One region of the Metabacillus mesotrionivorans genome, then DNA from elsewhere that is predicted to be linked to it. Evidence: riboswitches for the same ligand, from Rfam matches in the RefSeq annotation. Region 1 holds a riboswitch; each other region holds the start of a gene.
What was found. Region 1 has a riboswitch for S-adenosylmethionine ahead of ACTSEZ_RS11015 (O-acetylhomoserine aminocarboxypropyltransferase/cysteine synthase family protein). Riboswitches for the same ligand answer to the same signal wherever they lie in the genome.

Region 1 (9,677 bases):
CTTTAGCCCCTGCTTCGCGTCCGCCTTCAATGCCGAACACCACGACTGCACCAGCTCCCTCCGGCAAGTATTTCTCAGCAAGTGCCCGGTCCGGATGCTTTGAATCTTCAGGATAGAGAACCCATTTAACTGCAGGATGTCCATTCAGATAGTATACAACCTTCCTCGTATTCGAGATATGCTCTTTCATTCTGACATGCAGCGTTTCAAGACCGAGGTTAAATTGAAAAGCATTAAACGGGCTGAGTGCAGGACCAAGATCTCTCAGCAGCTGCACTCTGGCTTTTACAATATAAGCCGCTTCCGGAAGGGCTTCTGCGTAAACCAGGTTATGATAGCTTGGGTCAGGTGTGGTGAAACCCGGGAACTTTCTGCTGTTCCAGTCAAATTTCCCTCCATCTACAATGACGCCGCCAAGCGTTGTGCCATTTCCAAGCAGCCACTTCGTCGCAGAATGAACAACAATATCAGCCCCGTGTTCGAGCGGGCGGCACAAATACGGCGTGGCGAATGTATTATCTACAATCAGCGGAATGCCGGCCTCATGTGCAATTTTTGCAACGGCTTCTATATCCAGCACTTGAAGACTCGGGTTGCCGATTGTCTCGGCAAAAATCGCCTTCGTTTTTTCTGTAATCGCGCTTCTGAAATTTTCCGGGTTCTCCGGATTAACAAATGTAGTTTCAATGCCGTATTTAGGCAAGGTCGTCTGGAAAAGATTATAGGTTCCCCCGTAGAGACTCGATGCGGACACGATTTCATCCCCGGCACCGGCAATATTCAGAATCGAGAGGGTGATGGCTGCCATACCGCTTGCTACCGCAAGACTTCCGACACCGCCTTCAAGTTCAGCGATGCGCTCCTCAAGGACGGAGGAAGTCGGATTATGTATACGCGTATAAATGTACCCCTGTTCTTTTAATGCAAATAAGTTTGAAGCGTGCTCAGTGTCATTAAAAACGTATGCATTAGACTGATAAATCGGAACAGATCTGGCGCCTGTTCCAGGATCAGGCTTTAGCCCTCCATGAATGTTGACGGTCTCCAAACGGTACTTTTTTCGAGTCATGATTCATTTCTCCTCCTAAATTAAAAAAATAAAAAACCCCTTCAAAGAAGAGGCGCGCATCCCGGTCTTCTTATCTTTCAGAGCATATCCACTCTGCTGGAATTGGCACCGTGATTTACTCGCTGTATCCGGTTGCCGGGCTTCACAGGGCCAGGCCCCTCCACCGCTCTTGATAAGATTTCTTATTATTCCTATTGGGATTGTATCATTTTATTTCTTCTTAAGTCAATTATTCGTTTGAATTTTTAGAAAATTATTTGCAGAGCTGAATGAGTGACTCTACTCGAAGTATATTTCTGAATGAGCCTTTAGCCTCCATAGCTCCAAGTTTTACAAGCTGCAAAAGCCTGATTGGCGAATGAAAGCAATCTTGAAAATGCCTTTCTTCCCCAACAATCTGCACATGAAAGAGTTCATCATCACTGCTTACATGACAGTTGCCTTTTTGCAGAACGAGAGTGGATTTTTGATTGAGGTTTTTAACCCAGAACTCAATTCTTACGTTTTCGTTTGGAAGCAGCGGCTGTATAAAACGGGCATTATTCATTTTTTCGGCAAAAAAGGTCAGATCCATTGTTTCTCCCCATTTCCGTTCAAGTGGTTATAGGAGAAATTCTATTTTTCCACACTTTTCCCTTTTAGAAAGCTTCGACATATTCCTTGCCTCAGTAAGACAAAATCTTTTCTTTTTCTATTTCCCAAGAAATATGTCAAATGCCGCCCTCATCAGGCGGCATATTCTTTCAATATTTGATAGAGATGTTCGACAGAATGAAAGGCATACGTTTTGCTGATCAATCTTCCTTTTTCAAAAATAAGCAGGCAGGGAACACTTTCGATTTCCCAGGCAGACGCCTGCTTCGGAAGATAATTCAGGTTGGCCATCTTTATTTCAAGGGCAGGCAGCATCGCCTCAACTACTGTCAGCATCTTTTTAGCGAGCTGACATGTTCCGCAAAAGGGTGTATATAAATAAAGAATGGCAGTATCCCTCTCTGCGAGTCTGCTTACCTGCTCTTCATTGCATTCAATCATTGCCTTTTCACAAACTCCCTTTATAAGTATTTCGCATGCACATCAATGTTTGCACTCAGCAGCACAGCTGCGACATGCTGATCAGGTGCAGTGGCAACTTCCCTGTACATTTTGTCGATAAACAAATGCGCAGCCTCGGGAAATTCACGTTTGAACTGTTTTCTCAGGCGATCCCCGGAATCATCAGAATCCACAAGCACATAAACATCACGGCTGAACAGTTCATCCACCATTTCATCAAGCCGTGTCAGACTGATTGTGCCATTTGTACAAATAATTTCAACCGGTTCGTTGACAACATTTAATACTTTTCGCTTATCAGATGTTCCTTCAACAATTATGACTTTTTCAACCTCAATTGCAGACATCGCCATCACCTATTCAGTTAGAGTATATGTTATCTATAACCTATTCGAAACGCATGAGGTTGTTTCCTTCTGACCTTAAAAACAGGCCGGAACAACAGGAAAAGGCAGTGGAACATTCCACTGCCAAGTCATCAGCACCAGCCGTTTTCTTCGTCACAATCGACATACTTCTCATCTTGTTTAGATAGAACGTCTGCATACTGAAAAAAGGAATGATTTTCTTCTTCATATCCATTTTTCAACGACACCTGACCGTCCGGGCCAAGTGACATCGAGCCGATTTGCTCTTTTTCAAAAAACAGATTCATTTGCCCGCCTTCAAATCTGCCGGTGACGCGGTCTGTAATATCCAGCCGTTTCTTTTCAAATGACATGCTGAAACACCCTCCTTTTTACTGTTTAGGGTGTCCAGAAGGTGAATGGATTATCAGTCTTCGTTTGTCATTTCTTCGTATTGCTCAGCTGTCATCAAGTTGTCTACATCACCTGCATTGCTTGGCTCAATGACAATCATCCAGGCTTTTTCATATGGAGAATCATTGACAAATTCAGGGCTGTCATCAAGGTCTTCATTAATTTCAACAACTGTTCCGCTGATTGGCGCATACAGCTCAGATACTGTTTTTACAGACTCAACGCTGCCGAATGGCTCGTCTGCTTTAATTTCGTCGCCTACTTCAGGAAGTTCAACAAACACAATATCTCCAAGCTCTGATTGTGCAAAGTCCGTAATCCCGATGCGTACTTTATCGCCTTCAACTTTAACCCACTCGTGTTCTTCAGAGTAGCGAAGTTCTTTTGGTGTGTTCATGTTTTCTACCTCCAACTGATTATCGTGTTTTATTTGTAAAAAGACTAAAAGGGTAAGTCTTCTACTTCTATAGCCAGGTTTCTTTAAACTGATCTTCTTTAAATCCGACAGTTGTCTTGCTTCCGTCCGTTGTCAGCGGGCGTTTAATCAGCATGCCGTCAGATGCCAGAAGTCCAAGAAGTTCATCTTCGGACATGGAGGATAATTTATCCTTCAGGCCAAGCTCACGGTATTTCTGACCGCTTGTGTTAAAGAATTTTTTGATCTCCAAGCCGCTTGAATCAAGCATTGATTTCAGCTCTTCTTTTGACGGCGGATTTTCGACAATATGTATTTCTTGTGCCTGCAAATGGTGATCTTCTAACCACTTTTTTGCTTTCCGGCATGTCCCGCATTTCGGATACCAGTAATATTTAAGCGCCACTCTTTTCACCACCTGCAACCGTAATTGAACAACATTATTTTACCACATTCTTTTTGACAAGCATAATGACAAGCATCGTCATTCTGCCATCTATTATCTTGGCCTTTTTTTCCGCAAAAATCATCAAAAAGACCTTTTCTTTTGAAAAAGGCCTTTTTGAAAGGTATTTATTACGCGCGGTATCCGTTCTCTTCGATCAGTGCAGCAGCGATTTCGCGCTTTTTGGCAATAACATTGATCGGCGTGTGGCGCGTGAATTTTCTTAATGCAGAGATCATCATGCGGAGAGTGTCTCCCTGTTCAATCGCAACAAGCGATTCTTTAGCATGCGCTTCAATTTCGTTGAATGCTTCCTGGCAATACACTTGCGTGTAAAGAAGTTTTTGAGCACTCTTTGCTTCGCCATACTTGTTGATTGCCTTTTCCGTGCGGAGGATGGCAGATTCCATAGCGTATACACTGCTCACGATATCAGCAATGTTCACTAAAACTTCCTGTTCCTTCTGCAGGGACTGGCCGTATTTCTGAGCAGCAAGTCCAGCAATCATTAAACCGATTTTCTTTGCATTTTTCAGAAGATGCTTTTCTTGCTCCAGAACGCCGTCTCCCGGTTCTTCTGGCATAAGCATCATTAACTCTTCCTGAAGAGCCTGTGCTTTTTGAAGAAGCGGCAGTTCACCCTTCATTGCTTTTCTTAAATATGTGCCGGGAACGAGAAGACGGTTGATTTCATTCGTCCCTTCAAAAATACGGTTAATACGTGAGTCGCGGTATGCTCTTTCTACTTCGTACTCAGCCATGAAGCCGTAGCCGCCGTGAATCTGAACGCCTTCATCAACGACATAGTCAAGCGTTTCAGAACCGAGGACTTTATTCAGTGAACACTCAATCGCATACTCTGCAATAGATGCAGCAACTTCTTTTCCGTCCTTGACTTCCTCAGGAGTCAGGCGGCTCATGCGGTCTTCAAATAATCCAACTGTACGGTACACTGAGCTTTCCATTGCATATGTTTTTGAAGCCATGTTTGCCAGTTTTTCCTGGATGAGCGAAAAGCTGCTGATTGGCGTTTTGAACTGCTGGCGCTGGTTGGCATATTCAACAGATACGTCAATAATGCGTTTAGATCCGCCGATTGTTCCGACAGCAAGCTTATAGCGTCCGATGTTTAGAATGTTAAAGGCAATAACGTGGCCTTTTCCAAGGTCTCCAAGAAGATTTTCTTTAGGAACAAGCGCATCTTCTAAAATAAGCGTTCTTGTAGATGAACCTTTGATTCCCATTTTCTTTTCTTCCGGACCGGTTGATACTCCAGGGTATTCTTTTTCTACGATAAATGCCGAGAAATGCTCGCCGTCAACCTTTGCATACACAACAAACACATCTGCAAAGCCGGAGTTTGTGATCCACTGTTTTTCACCGTTCAATACATAATGCGTGCCTTCTGCGTTAAGCTTTGCCGTCGTTCTGGCACCAAGGGCATCTGAGCCTGATCCCGGTTCAGTCAGTGCATAGGCTGCAATGCGCTGACCTGATGCTAGATCTGGAAGGTACTGCTGCTTTTGCTCTTCGCTTCCGAAAAGAACGATTGGCAGAGATCCGATACCGACATGCGCACCGTATGAAAGAGAGAAGCTTCCTGCACGGGCAAATTTTTCAGTAATCAGCGCAGAGCTGATTTTATCAAGGCCTAGGCCGCCGTATTCTTCAGGTACGTCAGCACCTAGAAGGCCAAGGTCGCCTGCCTGCTTCAATAGTTTGACAGACTTATCAAACTGGTGATTCTCAATATCTTCAAGTTGAGGAAGTACATCATTTACGACGAAATCCTCCGTCGTTTTGGCAATCATTTTATGCTCATCTGTGAAATCCTCTGGCGTAAAAACACTTTCAAATGTCACATCATCAAGTAAAAAGCTTCCGCCCTTGATTAGATTTTCAGTTGTTTTTGACATTGCTTGTTCCCCCATTTTCCTGATTTTTTAAGCCTTACACTAATTCAAATACTCCAGCTGCACCCATTCCGCCGCCGATGCACATTGTGACAACTCCGAATTGCTCGCCGCGGCGCTTCATTTCGTGAATAAGGGAAAGGGTTAATTTAGCTCCCGTACACCCAAGCGGATGACCGAGCGCAATTGCTCCTCCATTGACATTCACTTTCTCTTCATCGATCCCAAGAGCTCTTATGACTTGAATAGACTGTGAAGCAAATGCTTCATTTAATTCAAAAAGTCCAATATCAGACAGGCTTAAACCTGCAGCTTTCAGTGCACGAGGAATGGCTTCGATCGGGCCGATTCCCATTACTTCAGGAGGAACTCCGCCTACTGCAAAGGAGCGGAATTTCACGAGTGACTCCAGTCCAAGCGCATCCGCTTTTTCACGGTCCATGACCATTACAGCAGCAGCACCGTCGCTCGTCTGCGAGGAATTTCCTGCTGTAACGGATCCTTTCACATTGAATGCAGGTCTTAATGTTGAGAGAATCTGCATAGTCGTTCCAGGACGGACACCCTCGTCTTTTGAGAACTGGAACGTCTTTTCGCGGAGCTTATGATCTGCTCCAACACTTCTCTGTGTAACCTCTACAGGTACGATTTCATCGTCAAACTTGCCCTCTGCAATAGCTCTTGCCGCTTTTTCATGGCTTCTTACTGCAAAGGCATCCTGCTCTTCGCGGCTGACTCCGTATTTTACAGCTACCTGCTCTGCCGTATGGCCCATTCCCATGTAATACTCAGGCGCACTTTCAGCAAGCACTGCATTCGGACGGACAACGTGGCCCATCATCGGCACCATGCTCATTGATTCGGCTCCGCCTGCAATGGCTGTATCCGAGTGGCCAAGCATGATTTTTTCCGCTGCGTAAGCAATACTTTGAAGACCGGACGAACAGTAGCGGTTGACTGTAATTGCCGGTACTGTATACGGCAATCCCGCAAGCGCGCCGATGTTTCGTGCAAGGTTCAGCCCCTGCTCTGCTTCAGGCATCGCACATCCAATGATCAGATCATCAATATTTCCTTCGTATCCGCCAGCACGCTTAAGTGTCTCTTTTACGACTAGCGCTCCAAGATCATCTGGTCTTACGGCTGCTAGTGACCCTTTTTTTGCTCTTCCGACAGGTGTTCTGGCACCTGCTACAATGACCGCTTCTCTCATGACAGTGCACCCTCCTAGTTACGTAATGGTTTTCCTTTTACAAGCATGTGCTGCATTCTTTGCTGAGATTTGCCTTCCTTCACGAGACTCAGGAACGCCTCTCTTTCAAGATCAAGTAAGTACTGTTCATCTACTTCCGTGCCAAATGGCACTTTGCCTCCCGCAATGACATAGGCGAGCTTTTGGGCAATTTTCAAATCGTGCTCTGAAATATATCCTGACTGAAGCATGGATTGTGCTCCAAGAAGAAGGGCAGCATAACCTGTCTCGCCTACGACAGGTACCTTTTTGCGTACAGGTGCCTTATAGCCGTTATCAGACAGCTGCAGAACTTTCTGCTTTGCATCATAAATGAGGTGATCCCCATTGAAGCTTACAGAATCTTTTTCATTCATAAAGAAGTTTTCTTTTGCTTCAGCTGCAGAAGAAGAAACTTTAGCTGTTGCAATCGTTTCAAATACTTTATTGGCTACGTTCTGCAGATCGAAATCGACGCCTTTTGGAACGCTGTTGAGAAGTTTAATGTAAAGCTCTTTATTGCCTCCGCCGCCCGGGATCAGGCCTACGCCGGCTTCAACAAGTCCCATGTACGTTTCGCTTGATGCCTGAATGCTTGCAGACGGAAGACAGATTTCGGCTCCTCCGCCAAGTGACATGCCAAATGGAGCAGCAACGACCGGCTTTGGACTGTATTTGATTTTCATCATAGCCTGCTGGAAGTGGCGGACAACCATGTCAACTTCAAAGTAGTTGTCATCCTGAGCTTCCATCAGGATCATGGCAAGGTTCGCACCGACGCAGAAATTTTTGCCCTGATTGCCGATGACAAGCCCTTTAAAGTTCTTTTCAACTTCATCCACGGCAAAATTAATCATCTGGATAATATCTAGACCGATCGCGTTATTCGGTGAATGGAACTCAAGCAGCGCTACTCCGTCGCCAAGATCCACCAAACTTGCTCCGCTGTTTTTCTTAATGACGCCTTTTTTCTCTTTTAAGTCCTTGAGATTGATGACTTTTTCGTTCGTCTCAATGCGTCTGTAATCGCCATCATGGTAATAGTAAGAAACACCGTCTTCTTTTTTATAGAAAGAAGTGAAGCCTCTCTCAAGCATGTCTTTGATCCAGGCCGGAACCGTTTTTCCTTCAGCCTCCATTTTTTCAACTGATTTTGAAAGACCGATACTGTCCCATGTTTCAAAAGGGCCGTACTGCCAGCCGAATCCCCATTTCATTGCTTCATCGATGGCAAGGATGTCATCTGCAATATTGCCGAGAAGTTCAGCAGAATAGAGAAGAGTAGGGCTTGTAATATTCCATAGAAGCGTTCCTGCTCTGTCGCCTGAATAGATAAGCGCTTTCATTTTTGCCGCTGAACCCTTGATCTGTTTTGCAGCCTCGATGCTCTGAGCCTTCAGCTTCTTCCGTTCTTGATACTCCAGGGTCTCTGGATTCAGCTCGAGAATCTCTTTTCCTTCTTTTTTGAAGAATCCCTGGCCTGATTTGCTTCCGAGCCAGCCGTTCTCAAGCATCTTTTTCATAAATTCAGGAATGTCGAATACGTCTTTCTCTTCGCCGTCCACTTGGTCGTAAACGTTCTTTGCAACATGTGCAAAAGTATCAAGTCCTACAACATCAAGCGTTCTGAAAGTTGCGCTTTTTGGCCGGCCGATAAGAGGACCTGTTACGGAATCCACTTCACCTACACTGTATCCGCCCTTTTGCAGTTCCTTAACGGTAACAAGGAGGCCGTATGTTCCAATTCTGTTGGCAATGAAATTTGGAGTGTCCTTTGCTTCAACTACTCCTTTTCCAAGAACATCTTCCCCGAACGTTTTCATAAAGGATAGAATCTCGGGCGATGTTGCTTTTGTCGGGATGATTTCGAGCAGTTTCAGGTAGCGCGGCGGGTTGAAAAAGTGAGTTCCGAGGAAATGCTTCCGGAAATCATCAGAACGCCCTTCTGACATCGCTTCTACTGAAATACCTGATGTATTTGAGCTGACAATGCTGCCTTGTTTTCTATATTGATCTACTTGCGTAAAGACTTTTTTCTTCACTTCAAGATTTTCAACGACTACTTCAATAATCCAATCCACTTCAGCGAGTCTGTGCATGTCATCATCGAAGTTACCCGCTTCGATTAAAGCCAGATTTCCTTTTGCAGTAAGCGGTGCCGGCTTTTGCTTGAGAAGCTTTTGTACAGCTTCTGATGAGATGCGGTTTCTTACAGCTGCATCCTGCAGAGTCAGACCTTTCTTCTCTTCGCTGTCAGTCAGCGTGCGCGGTACAATATCAAGCAATAGAACAGGGATTCCGATATTTGCCAAGTGTGCAGCAATGCCTGAACCCATGACTCCGGATCCGAGAACTGCCGCTTTTCTAATACGCTGGTTCATGAATGCTCCCCCTTTAGTCGCTTTGAATGAATGCTCATTCATTTTTTGATGAAAAAAATATCCGGGAAATCTTCCCTCTATCTATTAATATAAAAGATTTAGAAAATTTGTTCAACACATTTACGAAAAATTCACATATTAATTTTTAAAAAACGATTTGTCCCATTGATTTGACACAAATAACGGCAGCTCTAATTACATGAAAAAATGAACCCCTGGGAAAAATATAACCGGGGAGGTGATCAATCATGGCAAGACTGAAGAAAGATCCATCAAATGCAGGGATCAGCGCTGCAAGTGTAAAGGGAAGCTCCGGGCCAACAAACGAAATGGCCGGCGGAGGGAAACGCTCAAGCACAAACCAGCAATATAAGAAAAAGAATATGGGACAGGAATAGGTTTTCTA
Region 2 (9,677 bases), on a different contig from region 1:
TTCTTGAAACGTAATTGTCAATTTGTTCTACTCCTTTTAATCCTTATAGCTTCACAGACTTTCATGTATGGTGAAACAAAAAACGCCCCATCGGGCAAAACGTTAGCTTATAAAAGCCCGTAAACACTTAAATTCAATCATATCACTTTTTATATACTTTTACAACAAGGCGTATTATTTCACACTTGTCTTAGTCTGTGCCGTTAAGAAATTTTCTATCACTTCTGCAAGCTCGGGAAACTCTTCCCCGTGGCAGATCAGATGCTTTGAACACGGCATAAAGCAAAGCTCCTTCTGCCTTGAACGGACTTTTTCATAAATATAAACAGCGCTTTTGACAGGCACAATTCCGTCACATTCTCCCTGAACAATCAGTACAGGTATAGTTATTTTCTCCAATAATGGTCTAATATACCTGACGAGCTTTCTGAATTGCAGAGCTGCAGCAATCGGCGTTTCCATCACTTTTTTTCTGTATCTGATAAAAAGGTCATTCTTTGCGCCTTCTCCCCGGATGGCATCTGCAATCAGCCCTTTTACATCAAGCAGCATCTGGCGCGGATTTAAGTAATGCGCAGCTGCGCTGAGAAGCACAAGCTTTTCAACCGGATACCTCGAGGCCAAATACGCTGCGATCAAGCCGCCCATTGAAAAGCCTATGATATAGACCTCGGAACATTCTTCAAGCAAATCCCTGAGCTCATTTTCAGCATGCGCAATCCATTCGCTGAATTCAATCCCCTTCAGGCTCGGCGTTTCACCGTGGCCCGGAAGCGTCGGCGACTTCAGCACCCAGTCCGTCCGTTGCTGCAGGTAGCTGACGAGAGGCTCCACTTCATAAGGAGCTCCAGTAAATCCATGTATACAAAGGCATCCTTTCATATCACTCTCTCCCGAATGAACATATTTTTATACCGGGTTTTAAAAATAAGAGGATTGAAAAAAAAGAACCCGGGTATATAAAAAGTACCCTGGGTTACTATATTTCAAAACAAAAAGGAGCGTTCATCATGACCGCATTAAAAAACAGTGCATATGAAGTTGTAAGTGAGCTTACGCCGTATTCCATCGGGGTCGGACTTGTCGTACTCGTTATCTCTCCATTTATTTTCTGAACGTAATGGACCAAGGTCCTTCCCTCTTTCTTTTCGTGTTTCTCTGACAGATCAAAAGAAGGACCGGCTGCTTTATTTCATTACTAGAGAAGAGCCTGAACAACCTCTTCAAGCTTCATTCCGCGCGAAGCTTTTACAAGAACAAGGTCTCCCGCTTTGGCCGTTTGCTTAAGGTCTTTAATAAGCTCCTGCTTATCCTGATAAACGTGAATCATTCCGCCATCGAGGTTCTTCCTTGCACCTTCGGCTATTTCTGCCCCGAGCTTTCCGTATGTGAAAAGATGATGCGTTTCGGCTGCATCGATTGTTTCGCCAACCTCACGGTGAAATTGAACCTGCATGTCATCCCCCAGCTCAAGAATATCTCCAAGAACAAGAATTTTCCGGCTGTATCCGTCCATATCGCCTGCAAGCCTAATGGCAGCTTTCATGGATGTCGGGCTTGCATTATAGGCATCATTGATGACAGCAAGACCGCCTTCTGTTTTCGTCAATTCCAGGCGCATGCCCGTCATTTGAATATCCTTCAGCCCTTTGCTGATCTTTTCTTCTGTCACACCCAGGAATTCAGCTGCTGCTATGGCAGCGAGCGCATTGCCGACATTATGCTTTCCAAGCACAGGCAGGAACAGTTCTTCCCCGCGGCCGCGAATGGTAAAAAACGTGCCTTTTTCTGTGTGTCTGATTCCCTCGGGAGAATACGTGTTTTCAGCAGATGCTCCGAATGAAATCTTCTTATATGAAGCGTCCCCAATACGCTCTTTAAGCAGAGGCTCTTCCCCGTCGTAAATCAGAACACCTTCAGGTTTAAGGCCGCTGACAATTTCAAGCTTGGCTTTTGCAATTCCCTCTCTTGACCCGAGATTCATCATGTGTGATTCACCGATGTTGGTAATGATCGCAGCATCCGGCTTGGCAAGATTCGAAAGAAGTTCAATTTCCCCGAAATTGCTCATGCCCATTTCAAGCACGGCTACCTCTGTATCTTCCGTCATGCTGAGAATTGTAAGCGGCATGCCGATATGATTGTTGAAATTCCCCTGCGTTTTGTGGACACGGAACGTTGTTGAAAGTAAAGCTGCCACCATATCTTTCGTGGTTGTCTTTCCATTGCTTCCTGTCACGCCTACAACTTTCAGGTTCAGCTGGTCAAGGTAGCTGCCTGCGAGGGTTTGAAGAGCTTCCAATGTGTCTTCAACCAGAATGACAGCACCTGAAGGAGGGTTCGGTTTTGAACGGTTCCAAAGAGTGGCCGCCGCTCCGTCAGCAAGAGCCTTTTCGGCGAAATGATGGCCGTCGAAGTTTTCGCCTGCTATCGGTACAAACAGTGTACCTGCCTCAATCTTTCTGGAATCCGTTGTAATGCCATGAATCATGGTGTTTTCATGCTGTGGCGCAAGGCCTGATCCGCCCGCCATTGTCTGAATGTCGCGCAATGAACGTTTAATCATGATCTATAATCTCCCTTCTTGTATGTAAGCTGCCTTCTGCATAATGAATAAGAAACACTATTCTTTAACGAATAGTGTTTCCAGGCTTTCCTTAAAACGTGTGCTTAATTTGCTGCTTGCCTTCGTGACGCTCAAGAGCAAGCTCGACAAGACGTCCGATAAGCTCAGGGTACTCAACGCCTGTATGCTTCCAAAGAAGCGGGAACATGCTGTATGGCGTGAAGCCCGGCATTGTGTTTACTTCGTTGATCAGCGCTCTTCCGTCTTCTGTCAGGAAAAAGTCTGCGCGTACAAGTCCTGATCCGTCGATTGCCTTAAAGGACTTAATAGCAAGCTCTTTAATCAGGTCATATTCCTCTTCCGTAACCTGTGCAGGAATCATCATGTCCGTGTCGCCGTCTTCGTATTTCGCTTTATAATCATAGAATTCTTTTTTAGGAGCAACTTCACCGACAACCGAACAGATCGGCTCATCATTTCCGATGACGCCGATTTCAATCTCGCGTCCGATAATGCCTTCTTCAATAATGATTTTGCGGTCATAATCAAATGCTTCCGCGAATGCTTTTTCAAGTGACGCGCGGTCTTTGCACTTGCTGATGCCGACACTTGAGCCAAGGTTGGCAGGCTTGACGAAACATGGATACCCAAGCTCCTGCTCCACTTTATCATAAGCTTCTTCAGGCGCCTTTTTCCACTCGCTCTTAATGTAGGAAACATAGTTTGCCTGCTCAAGTCCTGCCTGGGCAAACAAATTTTTCATAATGACTTTATCCATGCCTGCTGCAGACGCAAGCACACCGTTTCCGACATACGGAAGGTTCAGAAGCTCAAGCATGCCCTGAACAGTGCCGTCTTCGCCGTTCGGTCCGTGAAGAAGCGGGAACACCACATCAATTTGTTCGTTCGTTTCATCCGCTTTTGCAGGGAAAAGATCCCCATTCAGCGCAACCGGAGAAACCGCTGTGCCGTTTTGGCTGAACTGAAGGGCAGCAGGTGAAGCAGCCGGCTCTGTAAGCTGCGGGCCGCGGAACCATTCGCCCTTTTCGGAAATGTAGATTGGATGTATATCAAATTTATTCGTATCAAGTGCTTTTATAACAGCAAGTGCCGTCTGCAGGGAAACCTGATGCTCTGCGGACTTGCCTCCATATAATAATCCAACTTTAATTTTCATGCGGATATCCCCCTAAGAAAAGTTCATCTCTACTATATTATCACTTTCGGCCCAAATTGTTATAGCCCATCATGGATTTCTTTATAACATTCGGGCAAAGGCACGATTTGCGTCCTTTAAAGGCGTTTCCAATTTCAGTAAGGCAGGCGGATGTAAGAATGTTTGCCTTTATCCTGTTTTTCACCGGCAATTACTCCGCCCTTTTTTCAGGCATCAGGCATTTCCTGCATGCAAACCACCCGTTTTGTATTAAAATAAGGGCAAGGAGGTCTGATTCATGAAACCAATTACATCAGAAGAGCAGTTCCAAACATTAATTACCCAAGATCAAGAGGTGCTAATCAAATTTTTCGCAGACTGGTGCCCTGACTGTACAAGAATGAACATGTTTATCGGCGAAATTATGGAATCTTATTCCTCATATGAGTGGTATGAAATCAATAAAGATGAATTCCCTGAAATCGCAGAAAAATATCAGGTTATGGGGATTCCGAGTATCCTGATTTTTAAAAACGGGGAGAAGCTCGGGCATCTTCACAGCGCGAATGCAAAGACTCCTGACCAGGTGACGGAGTTCCTTCAGGAGAAGCTGGGCTGATTTTTTAGAATTGACATACTAATCAAATTATTTTATGATACAACTAATTTCATACGTTTCTTATCAAGAGAGGTGGAGGGATATGGCCCTTTGAAGCCTCGGCAACGGATCTGACAGCAGAAACCGTGCCAATTCCAGCAAACAGTTTGTTTGAGAGATGAGAGCTAGAACTTGCACAGCAGAACCAGCCTCTCTTGTCTAACAAGAGGGGCTTTTTTATGCAGAGAGAGGGGATTCCGCAATGAAATACGGTTTTTGGCTGCCGATCTTCGGAGGATGGCTCAGAAATGTTGAAGATGAAAACATGCCTCCTACTTACGCCTACGCACAGGAGGTAATCCAAAAAGCAGAGGAGTGGGGCTATGACACCACCCTTATCGCCGAGCTTTACTTAAATGACATAAAGGGACCTGAGCACGATTCGCTTGAAGCATGGACAACGGCTGCCGCTCTTGCCGCCGTCACGGAGAAAATTGAAATTATGACAGCTGTCAGACCCGGCTTCCACAATCCTGCCGTCACGGCAAAGATGGCAGCAAACATTGACCACATCAGCAATGGACGGTTTACGCTTAACGTTGTTTCCGCCTGGTGGGAGGAAGAGGCACGGCAGTACGGCGGCATTTTTACTGAGCACGACGCACGCTACGACCGGACGGAAGAATTTATTGAAGTCCTGAAGGGGCTTTGGGAAAAAGAAACGTTTACGTATCAGGGAAAATTTTATGACCTGATGAATGCCCGCCTTTCACCTAAGCCGGTGCAAACGCCTAATCCGATTCTCTATGCAGGAGGAGAAAGCCCGCGCGGAAAAGAAACGATTGCCGAGCATTGCGATGCCTATGTGATGCACGGGGGAACGGCTGGTGAAATCAAAACGAAGATTGACGGCATGAAACAGCTGCGGGCAGCACGCGAAAAAGAGCCATTCCAATCGTTCGGAATGGCTGCCTATATCATCTGCCGGGATACCGAAGAAGAAGTGCAGCAGGAGCTGAAGCGGATAACCAATGTAAAAGAATCATCCGCCTATGCAGGATACAAAGACTTCACAACAAAATCCCAGCTTGAACAAAAGCTTGAGCTCTATGACTACTCGGTTTCAAACCGCGGGCTGCGTCCAAATCTGATTGGCACTCCTGAGCAGATCGCTGACAAGATCCTTGAGTATGAAGAAGCTGGGCTTGATCTCCTGCTTCTTCAGTTCTCCCCTCAGCTCGAAGAAATGGAGCGTTTTTCAGCACAGGTCATGCCGCTTGTAGAAAAGAAACGGAAACAAGGTACGTTCTCGCTTTGAAAAGTCAGTAGATAAATAGGCGCACAAAAACGCTTGGATCTTATTTGCCAAGCGTTTTTTGCGTTATTTCTAATTTAGCACTTAAAGTACCTGTTCCCTTTCGCTCCAGTCACTTGCTTTCCGCGGGGAGTGCGGAGCCTCCTCGCTGCGCTTGCGGGGTCTCCAGTGCCCTCTTCATCACGCAGGAGTCAAGTGCCTTCCGCTTCAGTCCACTTAATTTTCTGGAGGTATTGGCTAAAAACTTTAATCAATCACCTGTCAGCAAAAACCACCAAATCACCAATTATCCGGAACTTTAACAAGTACATACTTTTTCGTCCACATTTGAGTGGAAGCGATTAATCTTTCACCATCTTTTTCGAAGAACAAACCGCTGCCGTCTTTTCGTTTGAATTTCCATCCATTGGCCGCAAGCATTTGTTTAACATATTTATCTGCAATGGAAACACCTTTATTTTCAGTGCGTGTGATGTACCAGACATGACCGTTTTCCGGAGCAATATCAACTATTTTACGATCCGTGTTTTTCAGTCTTTCAATAGCTTCTTTTGCCGTTATTCCGCTTATCGGAACAGGAGGGTAATACCATTTATTCACATACGCAGCAAGCGCAAGCAAAGCTAAAAAGACACCAGCAATGAGAACGGCTTTTTTCAATAGACCACATCCTTTAACAGATCGTTTAACGCCTGCATTTCTTCTTCAACAAGATAAATGGTCAATTCTTTTTCAGCACACACAAAGAAAGGGCCAAACCATCTCTGTTCAGCCCTCTTCCTTTTTCATTATTCCGGTTTTACAGCTTCAAAAGTTATCGTCTGCCGGTCATGCTCCGGTGCTTTTCCATATGTATAATCCGCCGAAATGACAATGTCCGTAAAGCCGAGGCGTTCGAGAATCAGCTTAAATTCCTTCACTCCGTACCATCTCATGGCAAACCTCTGCAGCTCGGTTTCTGAAAGCTTTCCGTCTTTCCACTTTTCATACTTCAGATAGGTGACGGAATACTGCTCAAGCACGCTGTACTCAACCTGCTTTGCCTCCATTGTGATGATGTGCTGATCGGGCGTTTCCCACGTACTTGTAAACACTTGATTCAGCTGTTTTTCCGGCTGCAGGTCAAGATCCAGAATAAGTCGGCCGCCCTCTGTTAAATGGTCATAAAAATTCTTCAGCGCATGGATAGATTCTCTTCTGTCCTCAATTAAAAGAAAAGTGCCCGCAGGCAAAATAATGGCCTCGAATTTGCCGGGAAGCTTAAATTCACTCATGCTTGCTTCTGTGAGCACTGGACGAAGTCCTCTTTCCTCACAGCGTTTTCTGCATGAGTCCAGCATATGTGCCGAGGTATCCAAGCCCTCAATTGCGAATCCGTCCTCAAGCAAAGGAATATACACCCTTCCAGAACCCGCACCCGGCTCAAGGATTCTTCCCTTCACTTCACGCAGACGTTCTCTGTAAAACTCCAGATCTCCAAAGGAATGGCCCACCGGCTTGTCTAAATCGTATACTTCCGTTGCTAGCTTGCTGTACTGGCTGAACATTCACATCCCCCTTGCCGCGCATTCTACTATTATTAATAGCCCTAAACGCATTGAACATACATTTAATCAAACGTTTGTTTAATTCGCTTAAATTCTTTTTTCTCCTGCTTCATTTTTTTTCATTAAATAATAGCCAATACCAACAAGTGTCATAATGAGAATCATCGGCAGCACAAACGGCTCTGCGGCTTCTTTAATTTGCGTCCAGTTCGTGCCAAGCTGAATGCCCATATATAAAAAGAAAATGGTCCAGGGAACCATGGCTGCAGCCGTGTACACGGTGAATCTCCAGAGCGGCATTCTCCCAATCCCCGCAGGGATGGAGATGGCGTGCCTGACAACAGGGATAAATCTTGCTGTGAAAATAACACCCGCTCCGTATTTTTCAAACCATTTTTCCGAAAGATCCAGATGATGGCTGCTGATGAAAAGATATTTTCCAAACCTCTCAAGAAAAGGCCTTCCTCCGTAATACCCCATCCAATAAAGAAACAGCTGGGCTAGTGTTCCGCCAACAACGCCGGCGACGACAGCACCTGTAAAGTCCACCCGCCCGAGCGAGATCAAATATCCTCCGTAGCCAAGCACAATTTCACTCGGAATGATTTCAATCATCAAACCGAGCGCAATCCCGTAATATCCAAGATCTGCAAGCATCTCAAGCAATGTGTAAAGTAGCTCCTTCATAATGGCTCCTTTTCTTTTCATATTTCAGCAGCCTGTGCGGCCAAGCCTTTCACACATATATATGCTTGTTCCTCTTCCTCTAATCTCTTAAAAACAGAAAAAAGCAAACCGGCAACGGTCTGCTTTCTGTTTATCTTGTCATCACCGACTTGGCGCCTGCTTTTATGAGAACGAACCACCCTAAGACTAAAAGAAGAGCGCCAATTCCCATTAGACCGCCGTAATACGCAAGTGCCTGTTCTCCCAATAACTTGAACACCGCTGCTATGAATTCATCACGAACCGATGGAATGAACAGCAGGACGGCAGCAAGACCGATGGCAGCATATCCTCCAAGGAGACCAAAGCGGTAAAAAATACTGCCGAGTATGAAAAACATAGCCTGCAGGAAAAAACAAACGGCTGTATCCACATAAAAATTCGTCAAGTACGGAAGATCGCTTTCAAGAACCATTGAAAGATAATACAATTTAAACTCACCTGGCCCAAAGCCTTCCAGAGCTTCAAGAACGATAATCATTACTGTATGGGAAGCAGCCATAAACAATGCGAGCATCAGCAGAAACAGACTTGTCGTCACATAATAATTCCGTCTTGTTGCACCCATTTTTATGCTGGTCGGGTACGTTTCTTTTACTGTCAGGAAACCTGCAATCGAGCTGAAAATGTAAACGGCCATTCCGCTTGAGACCGTTAAATTCCCTCCGGTTGAGAACTGAATTCCGAAGGATAAAGCCATACTCGCAACGAGGATACTCCAGAAAATAACCAGGGAATTCCGAATATCCAATACTTCAAACAGCAGTATGCCGCGGCACTGTCTGATCATGCTGAAACCCCGCCTTTCGTTTTTTCTGTCAAGTAAATCATCAATTCCTGCACAGGCACATGCTCTACTTTGAGTCCTGCTTTTTGGGCCTCAGATTTGCTTTCCCCATACAGCACCGCCTGTTCCATGCTGCCGAATGCTTTCCGGTGAATGACATTCTTTCCTGCTGTAAATGCGGATACATCTGATCTTGGGCCGTTTACGATAAACGATTCCTCACGCAGCTCATCGGCATTTTTCTGCATCAAAAGCTTTCCGTCCGAAACAATCAGCACTTCTTCAAGCAGCCTGCTGACTTCATCGATCAGGTGTGTGGAAAGGATGAACGTTCTTTCCTGGACCTCATATTCTTCCAGAAGAAGATCGTAAAATCTGCTTCTGGCTGCAGCATCAAGGCCAATATACGGTTCATCAAAGATGGTGATAGGCGAGCGGCTTGCGAGTCCTACTGTGATTCCGAGCGCAGATTCCATTCCTTTTGACAGTGATTTAACTTTCATTTTCTTATCCAGTGAAAATTCCTCAAGGAGTTTTTCAGCTGTTTCAGGGCTCCAGTTCGGGTAGAAAAAACCTGCAAACTTGAAAATGTCACCGATTTTCATTCCTTTTTTAAAATTTTCGCTTTCATTGATGAGGCAGATCGATTCTGTAATCGTCTGATTTTCAAATGGCTTCTGTCCGCCTATCAGGACCTCGCCGCCATCAGGCATGACCTGCCCCGCAAGGATCTGCATCAGCGTGGTTTTGCCTGCTCCATTTCTGCCGAGAAGGCCGTAGATTTTATTCCCTTCAAGTTGCATTGTAATAGCGTCCAATGCTTTCTTTTTCCCATATTCTTTTGTTAATCCCGTGATGCTAACGTTCATTTGCCCCGCCCCCTTTTTCAAGCATCTCTTTCAAATCGCTCACGCTGATGTTCAGCTTTTGCGCCTCGGATTTCAGCGGCAGAATATAGGCTTCAAAAAACTGCTCCTTGCGC
Region 3 (9,677 bases), on a different contig from region 1:
CCAACTGGGACGGCATATCCCCTGATTTTGATTTCGTCGGAGTGACCAATTACATTAATTTGGCGACAAATGATTCTATTTTTGCAAAAGCACTTGGAAACAACGTAAAATTCATGCTGTTTGTCGTTGTCTTTCAAACGCTGTTTTCCCTTGTCTTTGCCCTGTTCCTGATTAAAAACACAAGGACCAATGTTTTTTTCAGGGCGCTGTTCTTTTTTCCTACGATTCTATCCTCTGTTTCAGTCGCCTTTATCTGGTCGTTTATTTACGATCCAAACCTTGGGCTCCTTAAAACCATTCTTACAGGGCTGCAGCTTGATTTCCTTGCACAGAACTGGCTGGGTGATGAGAAAATCGCCATTTTTTCAATAGCTGTCGTGCAAGTATGGTTTCATACTGGACAGATGATTATCATTTTTGTTGCCGGTCTTCAAAGTATTCCTGCCGATCTTTACGAAGTGGCTAAAATAGAAGGGGCAAGCAGATGGCAGACGTTCAAAAAAGTAACATGGCCGCTTGTTGCTCCCGCAGCAACCATCGTTGTGGCCTACACTACAATCCAATCTTTTAAAGCGTTCGATCTGATCTTTGCCATGACGCGCGGAGGTCCGAACTATTCAACGGAGATTATCGCAACCCTGATTTACACAACGGCATTCAGGAGCTTTAAATTCGGCTATGCATCGGCAGAATCCGTTATTTTTATGGCCGTCATTGCCCTGATTACGTTTGTGCAGTTTAAAGCACTGCGCGCAAACAGGGTCGACTACTGAGGAAAGGGTGACGAACGTTGAAAGGAACAAAGTACGGACTCATATTAATATACGCAGCCATTATCATCATTCCGATTTTCGCCATCTTTTTAACAACGTTTAAAACGATTGCTGAAATGTATGAAAATGTGCTCGGACTGCCTGAACGATTTTCGGTGTCAAATTACATATCTATTTTTCAAGAGCAGTCGATGGGCCTTTATTTTCAGAACAGCTCGATTGTCACGCTTGTATCCGTCTTTCTGACGCTGTTTTTTGCAAGCCTGATCGCCTATGCCATCACGCGAATCGGCGGTGTGTTCAGCGCTGCTGTGTTCGGTTTCTTTACACTTGGCATGATGATTCCTGCGCAGGTGAACATGATTCCGCTTTATCAGCTGATTTTTCAGCTGAAGCTGACGAACAGTCTTGTGGGGCTTATGATCGTCAACATTGCGGCTACCTTGCCCGTTGCTGTTTTTATCCTCACAGGATTCATGAAAACTCTGCCGAAATCGTTATTTGAAGCCGGATCCATTGACGGCGCCGGGAACTGGCTGATGTACCGCAAAATTGCCTTGCCGCTCTCGCTTCCATCGCTGTCTGCAACAGCCATTTTTCTGTTCGTGATGCACTGGAACGACCTGCTTTATCCGCTCCTCTTTATCACGAAAGATGAATACAAAACCTTGCCGCTTGCTCTGCTTGAATTCCAGGGGGAGTACATGACAAACTATCCGATGCTGTTCACCGGCGTGATGATTGCCTCTGCGCCGCTGATTATCGCCTACATCTTCCTTCAGAAATATTTTATTGCGGGAATGACAGCAGGCTCAGTGAAGGGCTGAGTTTTTTGCCCCAAACCCTTGCATTTATGAAAAAAGTGAGGTAAGGTAATAAAAACATTTAAAAAATTCATACTATTTATTCTTATCCAGAGAGGTGGAGGGTTCTGGCCCTGTGAAACCTCAGCAACCGGAAAAGATCAGGCGGATGCCTGATCGAACCAAGGTGCTAATTCCAGCAAGCTTGAATGCTTGGGAGATAAGAGGAAGCCAGTTTTGCCGAACCAGCGTCTTCTTCTTATATGAGGAAGGCGCTTTTTATTTTTCCAATGTATACGAGACAGCCCGGTTCAGGGCGTGTAAAAAGAAGAAATGACAAACAGGATGGTGTTTAAACATGTCGGAACGCATTGAAACAACTTTGGCGCAAATCGGGAATCGCAGTGAAAACATAACGGGAACGGTAAATCCCCCCGTCTACTTTTCAACAGCATACAGACATAACGGAATCGGTGAATCAACAGGGTTTGATTACATCAGGACGGGGAATCCGACGAGAACGATTTTAGAACAAGCAATCGCAGATCTTGAGCACGGCGATCAGGGATATGCGTTCAGTTCGGGAATGGCGGCCATTCAGACGCTGATGGCCCTGTTTAAAAGCGGGGATGAACTGATTGTCTCCTCCGATTTGTACGGCGGAACATACCGCTTGTTTGAACGGGAATGGCGCAAATACGGCCTCGTTTTCCATTACGCAGATTTTAAAGACGGGGACTGTACGCAGCAGCTGATCAATGAACGCACAAAGGCGATTTTTCTGGAGACTCCGACAAATCCTTTGATGCAGGAAACAGAGGTCAGCGACATAGCCGAAATTGCACGGGAACACAATTTGCTGCTGATAGTTGATAATACGTTCTACACGCCGATTCTGCAGAAGCCGATTTTAGACGGAGCCGATATTGTCATTCACAGTGCAACCAAATATTTGGGCGGACATAACGATGTACTTGCAGGCCTTGTCGTCGCAAAAGGCAAAGAGCTGTGCGAAGAGCTCGCACAGCATCATAATGCAATAGGCGGAGTGCTCTCCCCGTTTGATTCATGGCTTTTGATCCGCGGGATGAAGACACTTGCTTTAAGGATGAATCAGCATGAAAAAAATGCAGGACAGCTTGCGGCATTTTTGGAGAGCCAATCCGAAGTAACAGATGTTTTGTATCCGGGTAAAGGCGGAATGCTTTCGTTCAGGCTTCAAAAGGAAGAGTGGGTCAACCCGTTTTTAAAAGCTCTGAAGACGATAACATTCGCAGAGAGCCTCGGAGGCGTGGAGAGCTTTATCACATATCCGGCCACACAGACACATATGGATATTCCTGAAGAGATCAGAGCAGCAAATGGCGTATGCAACCGCCTCCTGCGCTTTTCAGTCGGAATTGAACACGCAGGTGATCTGGAGCGGGATCTGGTTCAGGCATTTGAACTTATGAAGGAGGCAGATAAAGTTGAGCAGCGGTAAGTGGACATTCGAGACGAAACTGCTTCACAACAGTCATAAGGCGCAGAAAGACACAGGGGCGGTCAGCGTTCCCATCCATCATTCATCAACGTTTCACCAGTTTGATTTTGACGATTACGGCAAATTCGACTACGGGCGTTCAGGCAATCCGACCCGGGAAACACTCGAGCAGGCCATCACTGAACTTGAAGGCGGAACGAGAGGCTTTGCTTTTGCATCCGGGATGGCAGCAATCTCCACCTGTTTTTTGCTCCTGTCAAAAGGCGACCACGTCCTGATTACAGAGGATGTGTACGGCGGAACGTACCGGATCATCACAGACGTGCTCAGCAGATTCGGCATCGAGTACAGCTTTGTTGACATGACCGATCTGCATGAAGTGGCCTCTCATATCAGGCCGAATACAAAAGTCATTTACGTTGAAACACCGTCCAATCCTTTGTTGAAAATTACGGATATCCGCGGAATTACAAAGCTTGCAAAGGCAAACGGATGCCTGACGTTTTTAGATAATACGTTTTTGACTCCAGCCCTGCAGCGGCCGATTGAACTCGGCGTCGACATCGTCCTTCACAGCGCAACGAAATTCCTTGCCGGACACAGCGACGTCCTTGCAGGCCTTGCCGTTGTAAAAGGAGAAGAGCTTGCGGAGAGGGTTCAAAAGCTGCAGAACGCATTTGGGGCCGTACTCGGTGTCCAGGACTGCTGGCTCGTCCTCAGGGGCATGAAAACATTGAACGTAAGGCTGCAGCAGTCCAGCGAGTCTGCACGAAAACTTGCAGCCTATTTATCCCGTCATAAAGCGATCCGGAACGTCTACTACCCGGGACTCACCTTTCATCCGGGGCACTCGATTCAGCGGTATCAGGCAGATGGTCCCGGGGCTGTCCTGTCTTTCACACTGGCAAACGAGGATGCCGTCCGCACGCTCGTTAAAAATGTTGAGCTCCCGGTATTTGCGGTAAGCCTTGGAGCGGTCGAGTCCATTCTGTCCTATCCGGCCAGAATGTCCCACGCAGCGATGCCAAAAGAAGAACGTGAGCGCCGCGGAATAACGGACGGACTTCTCCGCATCAGCGTCGGGCTGGAAAATGCGGATGACCTGATCAAAGATTTTGAACAGGCGCTTGCAAAACTGCCGGCGAGTGCTGTGGAGAATAAATTAAGAGCTTAATAGAAAACATGACGCTTGCAGCAGACGGTTTTCAGAGAAGATTATATGGCCTCGAATGAAAGAAAAACATCTGAAAAAACAGAGAAAACACATTTTTCCATCTTTGAAAGAATGATATAGTTTTAGGGAAAGGTGGGAAAATGTGTGGGCTGTTTAGGGTTTTTGTTCAGGATTTTCTTTCTGCTGGGAGCTTCATTCTTGGTTTTCTTTACAGGATTAACTGCATTCGTTGAATTTGTAACACTTCCTTTTGACGGTACATTCAGCAAATTTATCACGTATTACGCCTTCTGGCTTGCCGGCAGCTATTTTACCGGCTGGTTTATCGACGTGAAAATGCGGAATGATGAGATGGATACGACCGGCAGCTTCATTCTGGATGCACTGATCTGGTTCAATTTACTGAATTACAAATTCATGAACCGGTTTGTTTTCAGAAGAAAAAAGGCAAGTGCTGACCGCGTTCCGCCGGTGTAAGCTTGCTTTTTTTACATAAAGCAGACCGAAAAAAACGGAAGACCCTTGACTCGATGTTGAGGGTCTTTACTAGTAGTTGGAGGGAATGCAGAATGAGTTACAGCTATGTTTCACACTTGGAATGCCCGAAGTGCGGGACCGAGTATTCAGTTAAGGATGTGCAGCAGCTTTGCACATGCGGATCTCCTCTTTTGGTGCGCTACCATTTAGATCAAGTGAAGAGTATGTTAACAAAAGAAGAAATCAGCAGACGGGAAAACAGTTTGTGGAGATATCATGAACTGCTGCCGGTTGAGGATCCAAAACATGTGGTTTCAATGGGCGAGGGAATGACTCCTCTTTTGAAAATGGACAGGCTTGGTTCAGAGTACGGTCTAACTCAGCTGCTGATGAAGGATGAAGGGCTGATACCGACCGGTTCCTTTAAGGCGAGGGGAGCGGCTGTAGGAATTTCAAAAGCGAAGGAGCTTGGCGTAAAGACCTTTGCCATGCCGACAAACGGAAATGCAGGTGCAGCCTGGTCGCTTTATGCTGCCAGAGCGGGTATGGAGCCATATGTCATCATGCCGCTTGATGCGCCGATGATCACACGGAAAGAAACCGCCATTTCAGGGGCGAATCTGCATCTAATTGACGGACTGATCAGCGATGCCGGAAAAGTTGTGGCGGAACTTGTGAAAGATCAGGGATTTTATGATGCCTCTACTTTGAAGGAACCGTACCGGATTGAAGGGAAAAAGACAATGGGATATGAAATTGCCGAACAGCTTGGCTGGGAGGTGCCGGATGTCATTCTTTATCCGACAGGAGGGGGAGTGGGCATCATTGGCATCTATAAAGCAATGCGGGAGCTGCAGGATCTGGGCTGGATCAGCAAAAATAAAATGCCTCGCCTTGTTGCAGTTCAGGCAGAGGGATGCGCGCCGATTGTCAAAGCTTTTGAAGAAGGAAAAACTGAATCTGAGTTTTGGGAAAATTCGCAGACGAATGCGTTCGGCATTAACGTTCCGAAGGCAATCGGTGATTTCCTCGTTCTTAAGGGAATTTATGAAACAAACGGGAGTGCCATAGCTGTATCAGAAGAGCAAATTAAAGCAGAACAAGCCCTGACTGCACAGCTTGAAGGATGCTTTATCTGCCCTGAAGGTGCGGCAACATTTGCAGCTGCCCGCAGATTGAAGGAGAGCGGATGGATCAAGGAAGACAAGAAAGTGGTCTGCCTGAACACCGGTCAGGGCATCAAATATCCGGAGACGGTACGCGCAGAGGCGCCGGTTCTGAAAATAGGCGAAAAGCTCTCACTCTAAACTTCTACTCCATCAGACAGGTTCATATACTGTAGCAATGTACAGGCAGTCTTGTGCATAATCCGTTTTGGAGGTGCAAGATGATTTTTGAAGTAAGTGCTGCAGGAGCCGCGCTGGCCTTTATTTTTCTAGTAGGCTATTTGATTCAGACTCTCCGCAAGGGCATGACGACTCTTGAAGAGACAAACGAAACGCTTGCGGAAGTGAGAAAAGCGGTCCATGATCTGTCGGGGGAAGCAGAAGAACTCATCCAGTCTGCCAATCAGATTACAGTTGATGTGAAAAGCAAGATGAAGACAGTGGAACCGCTGTTTGAATCCGCACAGGACATGGGAGAAGTTCTGAACAGTGTGACCCATACCGTAAAACAGGCGGCATCAGGCTACGGATACGGACTTCCTCCTGTGAAAAATGATGATCCGCCAAACCGAGAGATGAAAATCAGGCTTAAATGAACGTTTCCTCAGCTTTCTTTTTGGCTGCGGGAGAAATGGAATGACACATAAAACAGCAGGCACATTCTTAGCAGAATAGTGCCTGCTGTTTTTGTTTTATATGATATTATTATAAAAAACAGATAATTCATAAAATTCAAATCTGAAGGATAGAAGTCTTTAATAGTATGCAAAAAGATAAGGAGTGAAGGTATGAAATTTCTGCTTACATCTGGAGGTGTAACGAACAAGAGTATACACAATGCCCTTGTTGACATGCTGGACAAGCCGATCGCAGATTCCACTGCCCTGTGCATTCCTACAGCTATGTACGGACACCCCTGGGTCGGGCCCGGCGTCAAAGTCTGGGAATTTATTACAGGGAAACCGGGAAATCCTATGGTTAATTTGGGCTGGAAATCTGTAGGAGTGCTGGAGCTCACCTCGCTGCCGAGCATTGATAAAGACCGCTGGGTGCCGCTCGTTCAGGAGACGGATGTCCTGCTAGTGTCCGGAGGCGACGCGCTCTACCTGTGCCATTGGATGCGGCAATCCGGGCTTGCAGACCTCTTGCCGTCGCTTAACGGCGTTTATGTGGGAATGAGCGCCGGGAGCATGGTGATGGCACCTGAGATCGGAGAGTATTTCGTGGGCTGGACTCCGCCCTCTGGAAGCGATGAAACGCTGGGCCTGGCTGATTTCGCCATGTTTCCCCATCTGGACCACGAGATGCTGCCGGGCAACACCATGGCTGCTGCAGAAAAATGGGCAGCAGGAATCAAGGGGCCGGCATATGCAATTGACGATCAGACCGCTATTAAAGTGATTGACGGAAAAGCAGAAGTTATTTCTGAAGGGAATTGGAAGCAGTTCTAGTAGGTGGGGAAGAAAGTTCTTGAAATTAACTTCCAGTCATCAAAGGCTTGAAAATCTTATATCGCATATGAATTAGCAGGACTTTGCTGCTAACAAAGTCCTGCTAATTGTGGGGTTATTTTATACTGCCATTAGTCACCCTGATACGGTGAAAAAAGAAAAATAGAGAAATTGAGCTTTTCAGTTCCTTCATTTATTTATTGAATTCATTAACTGGAAGAAGTATTCAGGTTTATGAGTCTTATTTAGGCTATACCATGAATGTAATGCATCTGGTGTAAATACATCTATTTTTTTCAGTACTTCCATTGCAAATTCCAGAGGAGCTATTCCTGATGCAGTAACTAAATTCGCATCAGATGCCGCAGATCCCAACTCATATAACTTTTCTCCTTTATAGTTAGGACATGTCATTTTAGTATAGTCTAAGTTATTACTTGTATGCTTTCTAGTATCTAAGTATCCCATATTCGCAAGGGCATCAGTTGCTCCACAAATTGCAGCAACAATCGTGCCAAGCTTTAAAGCCTGGCCAATTCTTTCCAAGATAGGCTGATGAATTTCTTCACTCCAAGTAGTCCCTCCTGGTAAAATTAAAAGATCTTTACTCTCAAGAGTACATTCAACAAGGGAAATATCTGGTTTTATGCTCAGGCCTCCCATAGTAGTAATCATTTCTTTATTAGCTCCTACTGTCATTACTTTTAAAGGTGCTAAATCTTTTTTGAAATATCTTCCTGAGTTTAGTTCAGCCATTAAATATCCATATTCCCAGTCCGACATTGTATTAAATACATATAGAAAAGCTTTTTTTGTTTGCATCCAATAACACTCCAATCACAATTGATAGAGCAATTATAAAATAACTTCCCTGACAGGTAGCGTCAGGGAAGTTATCATACTTGATGAAAATCTATTAATTCCGACAGAACTTCAATAAGTCTCTCCTTAAGGCTTATTGGCTCAATAACTTTAATCGATTTATTGTAAGGTAAAAGGAAATAAGGTACATAGGTATGTATTACATCTTTTTCAAGAAGAAAAACTGCTTGATTTGAAGTCCGCTCTTGTAAGTAATGTCCTAAAAACCAATGTTGGCAAATATCAGCCAATACATTTTTATCCCCATTGATAACCAATGAAATAATCCCTTCCTTATCTTCGATAGCTGGAAGAAGGCTATTTGTAAAAAAGTCACGTGCTGAAAAATTTTCTGGCAGGTTAAACTTATTTTCTGTCAGCATTAAACTTTCAATTCGATCGACTCTAAAACTGCGGATATCATTTCTAAGATGACAAAATCCAATCACATACCATTTATTATTCCAATAGATAATTCTGTACGGATCGACCAATCTGTCATTTAATTGCTTTTCGCCACTCTTATGGTAAAGAATTTTTACTGAGTACCCGTCAGCTACCGCGTGCTCCAACTCCTTCAAAGAAGGTTCTATAGAGAGTGAACGTAATCGACTTATTACTTCAAGACTAGTTTTATGTTGGTTTATCTTTGTTTCCTGCTCTTGATTTGAGTATTTACTTAGTTTTGAAATGGCCCTATTTAGTGCTTCACCGCCATAATATCCCGCTTCTTCTGCAAAAACAGCAGCGTGATATAGTGAAGTTTGCTCCTCATAATCAAAAAAAAGAGGAGCTTCAATAAAATTGTTCAGTAAAGTGTATCCACCGTTATGTCCCGGTTCTGAAATGATAGGAACGCCACTTGTTGAAATGGTATCAATATAACGATACACAGTCCTTATATTCATCTCTAACTTTTCTGAAATTTGTTTTGCAGTCATTTTTTCCCCTGAACGAAGCATCCATAGAATGGCTAACATATTGTCAATTTTAGGCATATAATTCTACCTCTTCATGAAATTTATTTACTATTAAATATTTCGGATTTTTTAGGTCTTATAAATGTCACCCGCTGACAGGTAGTGTATTAATAGGACAAAAACCAGCTCTCTCAGGCCTTCTGACAAGTTCTCCGGAACAATTTGGACAAACGTTTGACATTCCATTCGTGCAGTCTTCGCAAAAAGTACATTCATGCACACAGATGTATGCATTTCCTTTTAATTCACCATCACATTTTTCACATATTGTCTTCATTTGTAATCCCATATAAAAAACCTCCAGTGTTTGAATACTTCTTATTTTAGTTTATCAATGCCCCTTGAAACATACTTTTCTTATGGAATTCAGCCAGTTATACTTAAGAAAATAATGAATTTTAGTAGATTGAGATAAAATAATAAAGGTGGAAGCAAATGGACCCGATTAATCGTCAAATACTTACTATTTTGCAGGAAGATGGCAGAGTTTCAATGACTGAACTTGGAAA

Region 2: another riboswitch for S-adenosylmethionine. It lies ahead of ACTSEZ_RS19330 (LLM class flavin-dependent oxidoreductase); the one in region 1 lies ahead of ACTSEZ_RS11015 (O-acetylhomoserine aminocarboxypropyltransferase/cysteine synthase family protein).
Region 3: another riboswitch for S-adenosylmethionine. It lies ahead of ACTSEZ_RS00925 (methionine biosynthesis PLP-dependent protein); the one in region 1 lies ahead of ACTSEZ_RS11015 (O-acetylhomoserine aminocarboxypropyltransferase/cysteine synthase family protein).

What each region holds. Positions count from the first base shown of each region.
Region 1 is NZ_JBQMFF010000003.1:216,357-226,033, forward strand. Features, by position in the region: gene ACTSEZ_RS11015 (O-acetylhomoserine aminocarboxypropyltransferase/cysteine synthase family protein) at 1-1,069, opposite strand, end outside; SAM riboswitch class I at 1,137-1,248, opposite strand; gene ACTSEZ_RS11020 (hypothetical protein) at 1,323-1,643, opposite strand; gene ACTSEZ_RS11025 (thioredoxin family protein) at 1,796-2,104, opposite strand; gene ACTSEZ_RS11030 (toprim domain-containing protein) at 2,125-2,472, opposite strand; gene ACTSEZ_RS11035 (YusG family protein) at 2,604-2,846, opposite strand; gene gcvH (glycine cleavage system protein GcvH) at 2,900-3,283, opposite strand; gene ACTSEZ_RS11045 (arsenate reductase family protein) at 3,351-3,707, opposite strand; gene ACTSEZ_RS11050 (acyl-CoA dehydrogenase FadE) at 3,878-5,662, opposite strand; gene ACTSEZ_RS11055 (acetyl-CoA C-acetyltransferase) at 5,697-6,872, opposite strand; gene ACTSEZ_RS11060 (3-hydroxyacyl-CoA dehydrogenase/enoyl-CoA hydratase family protein) at 6,887-9,271, opposite strand; gene ACTSEZ_RS11065 (YuzL family protein) at 9,520-9,669, shown strand.
Region 2 is NZ_JBQMFF010000011.1:18,359-28,035, forward strand. Features, by position in the region: gene cshA (degradosome RNA helicase CshA) at 1-21, opposite strand, end outside; gene ACTSEZ_RS19310 (alpha/beta hydrolase) at 175-882, opposite strand; gene ACTSEZ_RS19315 (UDP-N-acetylmuramoyl-tripeptide--D-alanyl-D-alanine ligase) at 1,199-2,566, opposite strand; gene ACTSEZ_RS19320 (D-alanine--D-alanine ligase) at 2,658-3,743, opposite strand; gene ACTSEZ_RS19325 (thioredoxin family protein) at 4,021-4,341, shown strand; SAM riboswitch class I at 4,399-4,505, shown strand; gene ACTSEZ_RS19330 (LLM class flavin-dependent oxidoreductase) at 4,583-5,638, shown strand; gene ACTSEZ_RS19335 (hypothetical protein) at 5,915-6,295, opposite strand; gene ACTSEZ_RS19340 (class I SAM-dependent methyltransferase) at 6,424-7,182, opposite strand; gene uptA (undecaprenyl phosphate transporter UptA) at 7,270-7,869, opposite strand; gene ACTSEZ_RS19350 (hypothetical protein) at 8,000-8,698, opposite strand; gene ACTSEZ_RS19355 (ABC transporter ATP-binding protein) at 8,695-9,564, opposite strand; gene ACTSEZ_RS19360 (GntR family transcriptional regulator) at 9,554-9,677, opposite strand, start outside.
Region 3 is NZ_JBQMFF010000001.1:198,758-208,434, forward strand. Features, by position in the region: gene ACTSEZ_RS00915 (carbohydrate ABC transporter permease) at 1-773, shown strand, start outside; gene ACTSEZ_RS00920 (carbohydrate ABC transporter permease) at 791-1,600, shown strand; SAM riboswitch class I at 1,680-1,803, shown strand; gene ACTSEZ_RS00925 (methionine biosynthesis PLP-dependent protein) at 1,935-3,059, shown strand; gene metC (cystathionine beta-lyase) at 3,046-4,233, shown strand; gene ACTSEZ_RS00935 (hypothetical protein) at 4,432-4,710, shown strand; gene ACTSEZ_RS00940 (threonine synthase) at 4,803-6,017, shown strand; gene ACTSEZ_RS00945 (DUF948 domain-containing protein) at 6,098-6,472, shown strand; gene ACTSEZ_RS00950 (Type 1 glutamine amidotransferase-like domain-containing protein) at 6,665-7,327, shown strand; gene ACTSEZ_RS00955 (type 1 glutamine amidotransferase family protein) at 7,517-8,149, opposite strand; gene ACTSEZ_RS00960 (helix-turn-helix transcriptional regulator) at 8,224-9,186, opposite strand; gene ACTSEZ_RS00965 (DUF1272 domain-containing protein) at 9,254-9,457, opposite strand; gene ACTSEZ_RS00970 (Lrp/AsnC family transcriptional regulator) at 9,604-9,677, shown strand, end outside.